DNA from 3 places in the Bradyrhizobium sp. AUGA SZCCT0177 genome. Region 1 is predicted to be linked to each of the others. Evidence: predicted binding sites of a transcription regulator. Region 1 holds the regulator's gene; each other region holds the start of a gene.
The links. The regulator PhoB, encoded in region 1, activates phosphate uptake and scavenging genes when phosphate is short. The targets are predictions, from matches to a motif close to TGTCATNNANCTGTCAT.
Positions count from the first base shown of each region.

Region 1 (5,133 bases):
TTTCTGCACGTGGTCGAAGAAGCCGGGTTTGAGCATCACGTCGAGCACCGCGTTGGCGGAGGCGATCGCCAGCGGGTTGCCGCCGAAGGTCGAGCCGTGCGAGCCCGGCGTCATGCCGGACGCCGCCTCTGCCGTGGCGAGACAGGCGCCGATCGGAAAGCCGCCGCCGAGCGCTTTTGCCAGCGACATGATGTCGGGGGTGACGCCGAGGCGCTTATAGGCAAACAGATCGCCGGTGCGGCCCATGCCGGTCTGCACCTCGTCGAAAATCAGCAGCAGGCCCTTGTCGTCGCACAATTGGCGGAGCGCCTTGTAGAACGCATGCGGCGCGCTGCGGACACCGCCCTCGCCCTGCACCGGCTCGATCAGGATGGCGGCGGTCTGCGGCCCGATCACCTTCTTCACCGCTTCGAGATCGCCATGCGCGACCTGGTCGAAGCCGTCCAGCGGCGGACCGAAACCTTCCAGATATTTGGCCGAGCCGGTCGCCGCCAGCGTGCCCAGCGTGCGGCCGTGGAACGCGCCCTCGAAGGTGACGATGCGGTAGCGCTCGGGATGTCCCTTGGCGGCGTGATAGCGGCGCGCGACCTTGATCGCGCATTCCATCGCTTCCGCGCCGGAATTACAGAAGAACACCAGATCGGCAAAGCTCTGCTCGCACAGCCTTGCTGCAAGCTTGTCGCCGTCCGGACTCCTGAACAGGTTCGACATGTGCCAGAGCTTGGTGGCCTGCTCCTGCAAGGCTGCGACCAGATGCGGATGGCAGTGGCCGAGCGCATTCACTGCCACACCCGAGGTGAAGTCGAGATAGCGCTCGCCTGACGTCGAGATCAGCCACGCGCCTTCGCCGCGTTCGAAACCGAGATCGACTCTCGCGAATACGGGAAGCAGATGCGACGGGGCGCTGTTGGTCATGGCTATCACTGACGGTTAGAGACCGGCCACATAGCGTGCATTGGCGCGAACGCGGCACAGCCGGTCTTGCGAAAACAAAACGTGCCGCCTTTTCGGGGCGGCACGTGACAGGCATTCTATGCTGGCTTTGGACCGTGTCAACACGCCGAAATCCGCTTGTTTTGAGCATGATCTCCGGGCAAGCGCCTTGCGCTTGTCCCGAGGGAAAACCGGCGTCCACTTTTCCGGATCATGCTCGAACCGCTTCCCTGCGGTGCAAGATAAAGCAATCCGTAGCATTCCGGTGCCGTGGAAAACTCCAATTACAATGCATAAATACCGGAACATGTGGACGCACGGACGCGGACTCTTGCGCCAGAGTCCCGCCATATTGTAGCGTCTGGGCTGTCGGGTACGACATCTCGTGCGGAAGTACTGACCCCTAGAGTCCATTTTGTAAGGCGTAAACGTTCGGGCGGCTTTTTTGCGCCCGGCGAGGGCTAAGGGATTCTGCCCGCTGGGATTTTTGAGAATTGGCATCGCCAGCGCTGCCCCCGGTTTGGCCGGCTCTGTGCGAAGGGAAGAATGCGATGACGGTATTGACCTGGTCCGACGAGCGCGTCGAGCAGCTTAAAAAGCTCTGGGAGGGCGGACTTTCCGCCAGCCAGATCGCCGCGGAACTCGGAAATGTGACGCGAAATGCAGTGATCGGCAAAGTGCACCGGCTGGGTCTCTCCGGCCGTGCCAAGAGCCCCTCCTCGGCCGCGCCGCGTCAGCGCAAGGCGCGCCCCGCCCAGCAGATGATGCGGGTGGCGCGCCCGGTGTCGCGCGGTAACACCGCGCTGGCCCACGCCTTCGAGGTGGAGATGGAGCCGGATCCGGTCGCCTACGACAATGTGGTGCCGATGAGCCAGCGGCTGACGCTGCTCGAATTGAACGAGGCCACCTGCCACTGGCCGATCGGCGACCCCTCCAGCTCGGAATTCTTTTTCTGCGGCGGCAAGGCGCTCAGCAGCCTGCCCTATTGCGCGCATCACTCGCGCATCGCCTATCAGCCGGCCTCCGATCGCCGCCGCCCGGCGCCGAAGCCGACCAGGTAAGAGCTGCGCATCAGCTACGCGGAAAATATCCGCTGTCGTCCCTGCGAACGCAGGGACCCATAACCACAGGCGATCGTGGTTAGGCTTGGCTGGAGCTCCAGCTCGCTTCAAAAATCGATACTTGTGGTTATGGGTCCCGGCCTTCGCCGGGACGACGATGGAGTATTGGCTACTCCACCTTCGCGAACCGATCATCCAGCGCGTAGCCGGCGCCGCGCACGGTGCGGATCGGGTCCTGTTCGCGGCCGGGGTTGAGCAGTTTGCGCAGGCGGCCGATATGGACGTCGACGGTACGCTCGTCGATGTAGATGTCGCGGCCCCAGACGCTGTCGAGCAGTTGCTCGCGGCTGAACACGCGGCCGGGATGTTCCAGGAAAAACTCCAGCAGGCGATATTCGGTGGGGCCGAGATCGATCGGACGGCCCGAGCGCGCGACGCGGCGCTTCTCGCGGTCGAGTTCGATATCGCCATAGGTCAGCACGGTGGCCAGCCGCTCCGGGCTCGCCCGCCGCAACAGGCCCTTCACCCGCGCCAGCAGCTCCGGCACCGAAAAGGGTTTTACGATGTAGTCGTCGGCGCCGGTCGCCAGCCCCCGCACCCGTTCGCTTTCCTCGCCGCGCGCGGTCAGCATGATGATCGGCAGCGCCTTGGTCTCCGGCCGCGCCCTTAAGCGGCGGCACAGTTCGATGCCGGACAGGCCCGGCAGCATCCAGTCCAGCACGATCAGGTCGGGCACCCGCTCCTTCAACCGTGTATCGGCGTCGTCACCGCGGGCGACGGTTTCGACCTCATAGCCTTCGGCATCGAGGTTGTAGCGCAGAAGCGTGGTGAGCGCTTCCTCGTCTTCAACCACCAGAATGCGTGCGTTCATCTATGTAAGCCTCTTGTGTTTTGACGCGCTGTCGATACGCGAAAAACGTCTCTCGTTCCGCTGTCAGTTCAGTAACTAGTTTCCCGGCACAGTCGTGGCGAAATTCGTCATGTCGCCCTTCGGGCGCTTGTCGAGGATCTGCTGGCCTTCGATCATGTAGAACACGGTCTCGGCGATGTTGGTGGCATGGTCGCCGATCCGCTCGATGTTCTTGGCGCAGAACATCAGATGGATACAGAACGAGATGTTGCGCGGATCTTCCATCATGTAGGTCAGGAGTTCGCGGAACAGCGAGGTGCAGATGGCGTCGACTTCCTCGTCGCCCTTCCAGACCGCCATCGCCGCCGGCAGGTCGTGCGACGCGTAGGCGTCGAGCACGGACTTGACCTGCGACTGCACCAGATCGGTCATGTGTTCGAGACCGCGGATCAGTTTCAGCGGCTGGAAATCGTTCTCCAGCGCCGCGACGCGCTTGCCCATGTTCTTGGCGAGGTCGCCGATCCGTTCCAGATCGGTGGCCACCCGCATGGCGCCGACGATCTCGCGCAGGTCGATGGCCATCGGCTGGCGGCGGGCAATCGTCAGCACCGCGCGTTCCTCGATCAGGTGCTGCAGGCGGTCGATCTCGGCGTCGGAGGCGACGACGCGTTTTCCGAGCGCAACGTCGCGCCGGATCAAGGCATCGACGGATTCGGTGATCATGCGTTCAGCAAGGCCGCCCATTTCGGCGACCAGGCGGGTCAATTCCTGAAGATCGCTGTCGAACGCCTTCGCGGTATGCTCTGAAGCCATTGTCTTCTCCTCGCGATGTGCGCTTAGCCGAACCGGCCGGTAATGTAATCCTGGGTGCGTCGATCGCTCGGCGAGGTGAAAATCTTGTTGGTGTCGTCGAATTCGACCAATTCACCGAGATACATGAAGGCGGTCTTGTCCGAGACGCGCGCCGCCTGCTGCATGTTATGGGTCACGATGGCGATGGTGTAGTCCTCCGCCAATTCTGTGATCAATTCCTCGACCTTGGCGGTCGAAATCGGGTCCAGCGCCGAGCAGGGCTCGTCGAACAGGATCACTTCAGGGCGCACCGCCACCGTGCGCGCGATGCAGAGCCGCTGCTGCTGGCCGCCGGACAGGCTGAGGCCCGATGCATTCAGCTTGTCCTTGACCTCGTTCCACAGCGCACCGCCACGCAACGCCTTTTCGACGCGGCCGTCCATCTCGGATTTCGAGATCTTCTCATAAAGGCGGATGCCGAAGGCGATGTTTTCGTAGATCGTCATCGGAAACGGCGTCGGCTTCTGGAACACCATGCCGACCCGGGCGCGCAGCAGATTGAGATCGAGCTTGGGGTCGAGGATGTTGGTCTGGTCGAGCATCAATTGCCCGGTCGCCTTCTGGCCCGGATAGAGGTCGTACATCCGGTTGAAGATCCGCAGCAGCGTGGACTTGCCGCAGCCGGACGGCCCGATGAAGGCGGTGACGCGGTGGGTGCCGAGCGTGAGGTTGATGTTCTTCAGCGCGTGGTGCTCGCCATAGTAGAAGTTCAGGCCCCGCGCGGTCACTTTCGGCGGCGCGTCGGGCAGCGCCACGTGGGGAACGCCCGCGTTGACGGCACTCATGGATACAGAAACTTCGGTCATTTTGCGGTCCTCTCGGCGCCAAGGATGCGCGCGCCAATATTCAGGGCGAGTACGGTCAGGGTGATGAGCAGCGCCCCGCTCCAGGCGAGCTGCTTCCAGTATTCGTAGGGGCTCTGCACGAAGTTGTTGATGGTGACCGGCAGGTTCGCCATCGTCTTGGTGAGGTCGAGGCTGAAGAACTGGTTCGACAGCGCGGTGAACAGCAGCGGCGCGGTTTCGCCGGCGACGCGGGCGGTGGCGAGCAGCACGCCGGTGATGAGACCACTTCGCGCGGCGCGATAGGCGATCCGCTTGATCACCAGCGAGCGCGGCAGGCCCAGCGCGGACGCCGCTTCACGCAGCGGATTGGGCACCAGGCCGAGCATGTCCTCGGTGGTGCGAACCACCACGGGGATCACGATCACGGCCAGCGCCAGACAGCCGGCAAAGGCCGAGAAGCCGCCCATCGGCACCACGATGGCGCCGTAGACGAACAGGCCGATGATGATCGAGGGCGCGCTGAGCAGGATGTCGTTGATGAAGCGGATCACCGAGGTGAGCCGGTCATGCTTGCCGTATTCGGCCAGATAGGTTCCGGCCAGCATGCCGAGCGGCGCGCCGATGCCAACCCCGATCGCAGTCATGATGATCG
Region 1 is NZ_JAFCMA010000022.1:132,590-137,722, reverse strand. It holds gene JQ597_RS24770 (aspartate aminotransferase family protein) at 1-915, opposite strand, end outside; gene JQ597_RS24765 (GcrA family cell cycle regulator) at 1,485-1,994, shown strand; gene phoB (phosphate regulon transcriptional regulator PhoB) at 2,164-2,865, opposite strand; gene phoU (phosphate signaling complex protein PhoU) at 2,941-3,657, opposite strand; gene pstB (phosphate ABC transporter ATP-binding protein PstB) at 3,681-4,502, opposite strand; gene pstA (phosphate ABC transporter permease PstA) at 4,499-5,133, opposite strand, start outside.

Region 2 (5,133 bases), on a different contig from region 1:
GCGTGGAAGCTGGCGCCGGTCCAACCCGCCACCTTCTCCAGATCGATCGTGGTGCCCAAATCGAGACGGCCGGTGTAGATCGCCCCCGTCCGCATGCCGCCGGAGATATTGGCGAGCCCCTCTCCGATGTAGATCAGACTGAACTGATAGCCGGCATCCGCCAAGGCTTCGCGCGCGTCCTGTGGCGTTTCCTTTGGCTTCGCCGGAGCGGTGTCGGCATACGCGACCGGTGCGAGTACAAGACAGGCCGCCGTCGCGAGCAAGGTGACGGCGCGGGAAAGAACGCTGTACATGGTGTCGATACCGCCGCCGACTGCTCTATTTGAAGAAGCCTGAGCGGCGCATGGCGAGATAGGCCGCACCGGCGACGCCAACCATGATCGCCGCCGCCCACAAAAATCCGGTTTCGGTGTCGGTGAGCGGCAGGCCCTTGGTGTTCATGCCGAAGATGCCGGTCACCAGCGTCGGAGGCAGCAGCATCGTCGTGACGATGGACAGCGTGTGGAGGTGCCGGTTGCTCTCCTCCTCCATCTTGAAATGTATTTCATCCTCCAGCAGGCGGCTGCGCTCGCGCAGTTCGACGATATCGTGGTCGAGGCCATCGAGCCGCTGCGCCAGTTTTCCGGCCTGAAGCCGCAGCGCCGGGCTGAGGTGTTCAACGCTCTTCTGCTCGAGCCGGTGGAACAGCACGCGCAATCCCGCCAGCTGCCGGTGCAAACGCACGCAGGTCCGCCGCGACCGGCCAAGTGCTGCGCGCATTTCCGATCTTGTCTCGCCTGCGAGAATCCGCTCCTCGATATTGTCGATTGCGGTGCCGATCTTGTCGGCCATGCGGTCCATGGTATCGGCGACCTCGTCGACGATCTTCTCCAGCAACGCGGCGACGGTATCGACGCGATGACCGCTCTCCAGCACACGGCGGGTGGCATCGACGGCGCAAAGCGCCTGATGCCGGCCACTGATGAGAAAGCGTTCGGTCATCGCGAAACGAAGAAATCCGGTTTCCTCGGTCGCGGTGTCGATGGCGCGGACGAGATCGGAGAACACGCCGTAGACGCAATGGTCCGAGATGTGGAGTTGCTGATAATTGTCTTTCGACAGCAGCAGCTCGCGCGCCGGCAGTGGCACGTCCACACCCGCCAGCCACGACCGCGCCCTTGCGTCGGTCAGATTAAAGTGCAGCCACAGCCGCCCGTCATGGCTGAATTCGATCGGCACGTTGATCGGCAGCGGCTCGGCGCTGCCATCGCTGTGCAGGCGAAACACCCACACCAGTCCCGGGATAGCCGAAGCGGCATCCGGGATAGCCGAAGCGGCATCAGCTATCGGCATGCCGACACCTATTGCAGGCTCGGCCAACGTATCCATCGAAGACATCAGCAGCCCCCGCCAAACCCTGCGCAGCGGCCATAGGAGAACTCAGCCGCAGCGGCCCTCGTGCATGCCAGGCGATTCAATTGCACTATTGTTACAGTTTGATGTCACCGAAGAGATCGCTCTCGCCGCCTACTCCGCGGCGAGACCGGTTACCGCTGCCTGTTCGACTTCCTTGTTGTAGTCGTGAACCACGCGGCCGAACGGCAACGTCAGGTCGGCCAGGAAATGATGGGCGCCGACCACCCGGCGCACCGGAACATCCGCCACCGGCGCGTTGACGTGCGGCACCAGATGCAACCGCCCCGGCCCGATCCATGAGCCCTTGACGACGATGTCGGTGAGATTGATCGCGACGAGCTGACAGATCTCGAGGCGGCCATCGACGCCCGGGATCATCTTGAGATTGATCTGCGTCTTCGACAGCGTGGCGCGCGTGATTTCACCATTGCCGGCCATGCTTTCGTGCTTGTAGCCCATGGTGCCCATCGCCACGAGCTGGCCAGCATATTCCAGCGTGCCGGTGAAGGTGTCCTTGACGATCTCGAGTTTTGGGTGGGCGTATTTCTTCGGAAAGCCCCAGATTTCGCGCCCCGCTGCGATCGGCGGATCGTCGTCGAGATACATTTGCGAGACGAAATTGACTTCCTCGCCATGCAGCCGCGCCGGGATGACCAGCCCGGATTCGGTGTAGCTGCCGAAGCCGGAACTGTCCGGCATCTTGATCCATTCATAGTGCACGATCGGCTGATCGACCGGCTCCAGCGGCTCGGGCAATCCGGCGCGGATCAGTTCGGGATCGGTCTCATAGGTGATGACGAGGAATTCGCGGTTGACGAAACGATACGGACCGGCGGGATAGCTTGGCCCTGCGGCCGGCATCGACGGAAACTTGAGCAAGTCTTCCCTGCGCATTGCAATCCCCTGCTGAAAATCGTCCTGCCGATTGCTAGCGGCCGAAATTGACAGGGATGTGAGGGATTTCCTTCAGCGTCATGACCGCAAATTTCGGCCTCCGTTTTTCGAACACGTCAATGCTTCAGGCGCAGGCAAAACGCGAGGCGGCAAAAGCCGATCGACACATTTGTCATCATCGCGTCACCAGCGCGCGGAATTGTCGGGCAGTTTTGGAGTAATGAACATGGACGCGCGAACCCCACATCTCGAACAGACCATCCATGCGCGCGGCTGGCGGCCGGAGCGCTGCGACCGCGTTGCGCTGGTGCTGCAGGGCGGCGGCGCGCTCGGCGCCTATCAGGCCGGCGTCTATCAGGCCCTGCACGAGGCCCATATCGAGCCGGACTGGGTGTGCGGAGTGTCGATCGGCGCGATCAATTCGGCGATCATCGCCGGCAACCCGCCGGAGCGCCGGCTCGAACGCTTGCAGATTTTCTGGGACCGCATCACCAGCCGCAAGATCTGGCACTACACGCCGGACGGCGACATCTATCGCAAGGCGCGCAATTTCGCGAGCTCGCTCATGACGACGTCGCTGGGCCAGCCCGGCTTCTTCACCCCGCACATGACCAACCCGTGGCTCAGCGCCACCGGCGCCCGGACGGCGACGAGCTATTACGACACCGAGCCGCTGCGCCAGACGCTGCTCGAGCTCGTCGATTTCGACATGATCAACGACAAGCGGATCCGGTTTGCGGTGGGCGCGGTCAACGTGCTGTCAGGCAATTTCATTTATTTCGACAACGCCCATGACGAGATCATTCCCGAGCACATCATGGCGAGCGGCGCGCTGCCGCCGGCCCTGCCGATGGTGAAGGTCGGCACCGACCATTTCTGGGACGGCGGCATCGTCTCGAACACGCCGCTGCAGCATCTCTTGGACCAGGAGGACAGCCTCAATTCGCTGGTGTTCCAGGTCGACCTGTTCAGCGCCCGCGGAGCCTTGCCGCGCGACATCCAGGACGTGATGGCCCGGCACAAGGACATCATGTATTCCTCGCGCACGCGCCACAATACCGACGTCTACCGCAAGACGCACAATCTGAAAGCGCGCCTGCACAAGGCGCTGTCACGAATTCCCGACGATCAGCTGTCCGACGAAGAGCGTCAGATCAAGGCCAGCATCGGCAATCTGCCCGAGATCGCGATCCTGCAACTGATCTACCAGCAGAAGGCCTATGAAGGCGACGCCAAGGACCACGAATTCTCGGGCACCTCGATGCGCGAGCACTGGATGAGCGGCCACGAGGACACCAAACGCACCCTGAAGCGCCGCGACTGGATCCGGATGCCCGACGAAGGCATGGGTATTGTGATCCACGACGTGCATCGGGAGAACGAGGCGTAGCTCGACTATCGTCATTGCCGGGCTTGACCCGGCAATCCATCTTTCTTCGAATGAATCGCGATTGTCCGCTAGCGCGGGCGATGGATACGCGGGTCAAGCCCGCGTATGACGAGTTGAGTGCGCGGCAACCACCTACGGCCTGATGGCCATGTTCGTCGCCGGCCCCGTCGTGAGGACCCGTTCAGCCAGCCGCGCGAATTCGCACAATAGCGAGCGCGTCTTGCGGGGATCGATCACTTCCTCGACCCAGAATTTTTCGGCCGAGCGGAACGGCGAGCGCAGCTTGTTGAGACGGTCCTCGATCTCTTTCAGCTTTGCCGCCGGGTCTTCCGCGGCATCGATGTCGGCGCGATAGGCGGCCTCGATGCCGCCCTCGAGCGGCAGCGAGCCCCAATAGGCCGAGGGCCAGGCGTAACGCATCGAATAGCGGTTGGCCGGCTGGTGCACGACGCCGGCGACGCCGAAGGCGTTGCGCACGATGATGGTGCACCAGGGCACGGTGCTCTGGTTGACGGCGGCCATCGCGCGCACGCCGTGCCGGATGGTCGCCGACTTCTCGGCCTCGAGCCCGATCATGAAGCCCGGGCAATCCATCAGATAGACCACCGGCAGATGGAAGGTTTCGGCGAAGTCGACCCAGCGCACCACCTTCTGGCAGGCCTCCGCCGTCCACGACCCGCCATAGTGGAAGGGATCGCTGGCGAGCAGCAGCACCGCGCGGCCTTCGAGACGCGCGAGGCCCGTGATGATCGGGCGGCCGAAATTGGCGTTGACCTCGAAGAACGAGCCCTTGTCGACGACGGCGTCGATGATCGGGCGCATCTTGTAGACCTGACGGCGGTTGCGCGGTACCGCCTTCATCAGCGCTTCCTCGGCGCGCTCCGGATCGTCGGTGCAGGGCGTGGTCGGCGGCAGCTCGTAGACCGATGACGGCAGATAGGACAGGAAGCGCCGGGCGCGCTCGAACGCCTCTTCCTCGGTATCGACGGCATCGTCCACACCGCCGGCGCGGGTCTGGATGTCAGCGCCGCCGAGTTCCTGTTTGGTCAGGTCTTGGCCGAGACGCTTCACGACCGGCGGCCCCGCGACGAACATCGCCGAGTTCCTGGTCATGACCGAATAATGGCTCGCCGCCAGCCGCGCCGCGCCGAGGCCCGCGACCGAGCCGAGGCCGAGCGCCACCACCGGCACGCGCGCCATGTTCGCCGTCGTGAACCAGTACCAGCGCGTGCCGCCGACGCCGCCCGGCAGATTAGCGGCCCCTCGCGTCTCGATCGTCTTCACCGAGCCGCCGCCGCCCGAGCCTTCGATCACGCGGATGATCGGCAGGCGGAAATCATGCGCCATCTCCTCGGCCATCAGCGGCTTGGCGGAGATCGAGGCGTCGGCCGAGCCGCCGCGCACGGTGAAATCGTCGCCAACGACGACCACCGGACGGCCTTCGACCTTGGCCC
Region 2 is NZ_JAFCMA010000010.1:215,595-220,727, forward strand. It holds gene JQ597_RS14525 (carbohydrate porin) at 1-293, opposite strand, end outside; gene JQ597_RS14530 (transporter) at 319-1,377, opposite strand; gene JQ597_RS14535 (acetoacetate decarboxylase) at 1,507-2,289, opposite strand; gene JQ597_RS14540 (patatin-like phospholipase family protein) at 2,516-3,679, shown strand; gene JQ597_RS14545 (acyl-CoA carboxylase subunit beta) at 3,812-5,133, opposite strand, start outside.
Region 2: JQ597_RS14535 (acetoacetate decarboxylase) is a predicted target of PhoB. The motif match lies at 2,460-2,476, and genes of this name have one in related genera.

Region 3 (5,133 bases), on a different contig from region 1:
TGCGGCCGCCACCGCCGCTGCCGGCGCACTCACGGCCGCATCCGTGAGCCTTTTCAAGACCCATCCCCTCGGTTAAACACCGCGCCATGAACCGGACCGGACTTTTCATCGCGCTGGGGCTGGCGCTCATTATCGGACTGCTGTTCGGGATTTTCCCTGAACTCGATCTGAAATTGGCGGCGTTGTTCTACGATCCCGCGACCCATTCGTTTCCGTTGAAGCAGAGCTGGCTCGCCGCCATCGCCCGCGACGCTGCGATGTGGATCGCGTGGGCGCTCGCATTGCCGTCGCTCGCGGCCATCGTGGTGAAGATGGTGCGGCCGGATTTGCCGATGTTCATTCGCGCGCGTACCGCCGTATTCCTGCTGAGCACGATTTTGCTATCTGCGGTCGTTCTCACCAACCTCACCTTCAAGACCTATTGGGGCCGGCCGCGGCCGGTGGTGGTGACGCAGTTCAATGGGCCGCAGGAGTTCGTGCCGTATTGGGATCCGCGCGGCACCTGCGGACGCAACTGCTCGTTCTTCTCCGGCGAGGGAGCCACCGCATTCTGGGCCTACGCGCCCGCGGCGCTGACGCCGCCGGCGTGGCGGCCGTTGGCCTATGCGGCGGCGACCCTGTTCGGGATCACGACCAGCGTGCTGCGGATGGCGTTTGGCGGGCATTTTTTCACCGATGTGGCGGCCGCGGGCCTCGTCAGCTTTCTGGTGATCTGGCTGGCCCATGGCTGGCTATACCGCTGGCCGTCGACCCGGGTCTCGGATGTGGCGGTCGAGACCGCATTGGCCCGCCTGGCCCGGCCCTGGAACCGTCTGACCAAGGGCTCGCGCCAGCCGGGCTGAGCCATCCCGGCCAGCTGCTGCCTCGTGCTATTAAAGGCGTGCCGACAAGCGCAAAGTTTGATATTCGCGCACCCAAAGCCGCACACGACATCCACCATTTCGACCGATTGGAAGCACGATGAGCACGATCCTGAAGAGCCTGCCCAAAGGGGAAAAAGTCGGCATCGCTTTTTCGGGCGGCCTCGACACGTCAGCGGCGCTGGTGTGGATGAAGCAAAAGGGCGCACGCGTCTTTGCCTATACCGCCAACCTCGCCCAGCCTGACGAGGCCGACTACGAGGAGATTCCGCGCAAGGCGCTCGAGTTCGGCGCCGAAAAAGCCCGCCTGGTGGATTGCCGCACGCAACTGGTGCACGAAGGCATCGCCGCCATCCAGTCCGGCGCCTTCCACGTCTCGACCGGCGGCAACACCTATTTCAACACCACGCCGCTTGGTCGCGCGGTGACCGGCACGATGCTGGTCGCGGCCATGAAGGAGGACGGCGTCAACATCTGGGGCGATGGCTCCACCTACAAAGGCAATGACATCGAGCGGTTCTATCGCTACGGCCTTTTGACCAATCCGAGCTTGCGGATCTACAAGCCCTGGCTCGACCAGCAGTTCATCGACGAGCTCGGCGGCCGTGCGGAAATGTCAGCGTTCATGACCGCCAACGGCTTTGCCTACAAGATGAGCGCCGAAAAGGCTTACTCGACCGATAGCAATATCCTGGGCGCGACCCATGAGGCCAAGGATCTCGAAAGCCTCGACAGCGGCATCAAGATCGTCAACCCGATCATGGGCGTGCCGTTCTGGCGCGACGACTGTGCCGTCAAGGCCGAAAAGGTTGTCGTGCGTTTTGCGGAGGGCCAGCCCGTCGCGCTGAACGGCCAGACCTTCGCCGATCCGCTGGCGCTGTTCCTCGAAGCCAACGCCATCGGCGGCCGGCACGGTCTTGGCATGAGCGACCAGATCGAGAACCGGATCATCGAGGCCAAGAGCCGCGGCATCTATGAGGCGCCCGGCATGGCGCTGCTGCACATCGCCTATGAGCGCCTGGTCACCGGCATTCACAACGAAGACACCATCGAGCAATACCGGATCAGCGGCATGCGCCTCGGCCGGTTGCTGTACCAGGGCCGATGGTTCGATTCGCAGGCCCTGATGCTGCGTGAGACCGCCCAGCGCTGGGTGGCGCGCGCCGTTACCGGCGAGGTCACGCTTGAGCTGCGCCGTGGCAACGACTACTCGCTGCTCAACACCGAAAGCCCGAACCTGACCTATCAGCCGGAGCGGCTGAGCATGGAGAAGGTGGAAGATGCCGCGTTCACGCCGGCGGACCGTATCGGCCAGCTGACCATGCGCAACCTCGACATCACGGATACCCGCGCCAAGCTGAAGCTTTATTCGGACACGGGCCTGCTATCGAGCGGGGACGGTTCCGAGATCTTCAAGCTCGGGAACGACAAGAGCTGAATCCGCCAGGCCGGACTTTGTTTGGCGCCCTCTGCACCGCTGCGGCCCGCCGTTACATAGCTGTCATCCGGGGTGGATAGAACTGGTCACCTTCACTTCTTGCTGAGCAATGGCTGTCGCTGTCCCGCCGGCAAGCACGCGCGGAGCCCGAGATTGATCAAGCCAGTCACCGTCATCACCCTCGCCGTCCTGTTCTCGGCATCGCCGGTTGTTGCCCAAACAGTTTATCCGATTGACCGTGCCGAAATTCTCTCCGGCGCGCGGTTCGACTTCAAGGTCGAATTCCCTGACCGGGTCGACCAGTCGAAATTGAAGGTAACGGTCAACGGCGAGGACCATGCCGCCGTGTTCGGTCGGTCCGCAACGTTTATCGAGCGTGAGGACGGCAAGGACCAATCCGCGCTGATGCTTCGCGATGTCGAGCTGGCAAAGCCCGGCCCGTTCGTCGTCGAGGTCAGTGACGGCACGAAGAGCCGCAAGGTGACGTGGATGATCTACGACACCGGGCCGCGCAAGGCGAAGAACGTGATCCTGTTCATCGGCGACGGAATGTCGCCCGCCCATCGCGTCGGCGCGCGGCTGCTTTCCAAGGGCATTGCGGAGGGCAAGAGCCTCGGCAAGCTTGCGATGGACGACATGCCGCATACGGCGCTGGTGGCGACCGCCGGCTCGGATTCGATCATCACCGATTCGGCAAACTCGGCCAGCGCCTATTCCACCGGCCACAAGAGCGCGGTCAACGCGATGGGCGTCTATGCCGACCGCACCAGAGACGCGTTCGACGATCCCAAGGTCGAAACCATCACGAGCCTTGCCCAGCGCCGGCTCAAGATGAGCATCGGTATCGTGACCACCACCGAAGTCGAGGACGCCACGCCGGCGGCGATGGTGGCGCATACGCGCCGCCGGGCTGCCTATGACGAGATTGTCGAGCAGCTCTTCGTGGCGAGGCCCGACGTGTTGCTGGGCGGCGGCAGCGCGAACTTCCTGCCGAAGTCGGCGGCCGGATCCAAGCGCAAGGACGAGATCGATTATATCGCCCGATTCCGCGAGGCCGGTTATGCCCTGGCGACGACCGCAGGCGAACTCAATGCGTTGGCGGCCAAACCCGAGACGCGCCAATTGCTCGGGCTGTTCGCCACGGGAAATATGGACGGGGCGCTGGATCGCAAATTCCTCAAGGGTGGCGGCGTCAAGAAATTTCCCGAGCAGCCCGACCTGACCGAGCAGCTCCAGGCCGCGCTGAACGTGCTGTCGAAAAACGAGGCCGGCTTCTTCTTGATGGTGGAATCCGGATTGATCGACAAATACGCGCATGCCCTCGACTTCGACCGCGCCGTCTACGACACCATCATGCTCGACAATGCGGTGCGCCTCGCCCGCGACTGGGCGAGCAAGCGCGGCGACGACACCCTGATCCTGGTGACGCCGGACCATAACCACCCCAACGCACTGGTTGGCACCATCAATCACGACATGAGCACGACATCGGAAGCGCCGATGCGCGAGCGCGTCGGCGTCTACGACAAGGCCGGCTTCCCGAATTACCCGGCGCCCGATGCCGACGGCTATCCCTCGCGTGTCGACGTCAGCCGGCGGCTCGCCATCTTCTCGGCCAGCCTGCCCGACCATTACGAGACCTTCCGCCCCAAACTCGACGGCCCGAACGACCCGACCATGAAGGGAGACGATGACGGAACCTTCAAGGCCAACGAAAAGTACAAGGGCGTTCCCGGCGCCGTACTGCGGCCCGGCAATCTGCCGGCGATGATGAACGCCAGCGTGCATTCCGGCGAAGACGTCATCCTGACCGCGACCGGGCCCGGCAGCGAACGGGTCAAGGGTTCGATGGACAATACGGAAGTCTTCCGCGTGATGGTCGACGCGCTGGGGCTTGCCGCTGCGAAATGAACTGTCGAAGCCTGCGTCAGGACAGCGATGGAGCTGAGAAGATCAGCTTCACGCAGCTTCGAAAGATCAGGATCTGCCGTTCCAGCCGGCTCGGATCGTTCAGCGTTTTCGACATGATGATCGCACCATCGACAATGCACGACATCATGTCGGCGAGATCGTCGAGATCGATCGGCTCCCGCAGTGGATGGACGGCGGCGATGCCGTCGAGGATGTGGCGGAAGCGCGCATTCCAGTCGCGCACCGACTGTGCGGTGAGCTCGCGCACCTCGCGGTCGAACAGCCGCTCCTGATAGCAGACGCTGGCAATCAGGCAGCCGGGATGCCCGTTCGGCAGATCGGCCATCACTTCGGCGAGCAGTTTTAGCGAAATCAGGAACGCCTGCAGCGGATCGTCCGAGAGCTGCCGGCCGCGTGCGAAGATGTCGTCGAACAGCTGGTCGTTGGTCTTGACGTAGCGGCGCAGCATTTCGCGCGCGAGCGCATTCTTGTCCTTGAAGTGATAAAAGAAGCCACTCTTGGTGAGGCCGGCCTCCGCGATCACTTCGTCGATCGATGTGGCGCCAAATCCCTTCGCGAGCACGGCCGCTTCCGCGATCTCGAGAATTCGCTCGCGCGTCGCTTCGCCTTTTCCCATCGCGTGTCTCCAGAAACTGTACTTGCGGTACGGTTTTGACTCCGTGCACTGGCGCCGCGATTTTGCACGCGCCGCGCAACCGTCTGATTTCCTAGCATTTTACGGCCCGAAATTCAGCCGCACCACGAGCCGCCTAGGAAACCGCGACACTATGCGGCACCAGTTCCACCAGACCAGGGCGCGCCGCGCTGGACCTACCAACAGCGCCTTTTGCCGATCACGGAGATATTGCAATGACAAAATATCGATACGACCTGCCGCAACGCCGCGGCGGCATTTTTCTCACC
Region 3 is NZ_JAFCMA010000027.1:104,846-109,978, forward strand. It holds gene JQ597_RS27745 (hypothetical protein) at 1-47, shown strand, start outside; gene JQ597_RS27750 (phosphatase PAP2 family protein) at 87-842, shown strand; gene argG (argininosuccinate synthase) at 961-2,298, shown strand; gene JQ597_RS27760 (alkaline phosphatase) at 2,452-4,209, shown strand; gene JQ597_RS27765 (TetR/AcrR family transcriptional regulator) at 4,226-4,846, opposite strand; gene JQ597_RS27770 (homocysteine S-methyltransferase family protein) at 5,080-5,133, shown strand, end outside.
Region 3: JQ597_RS27760 (alkaline phosphatase) is a predicted target of PhoB. The motif match lies at 2,349-2,365, and genes of this name have one in related genera.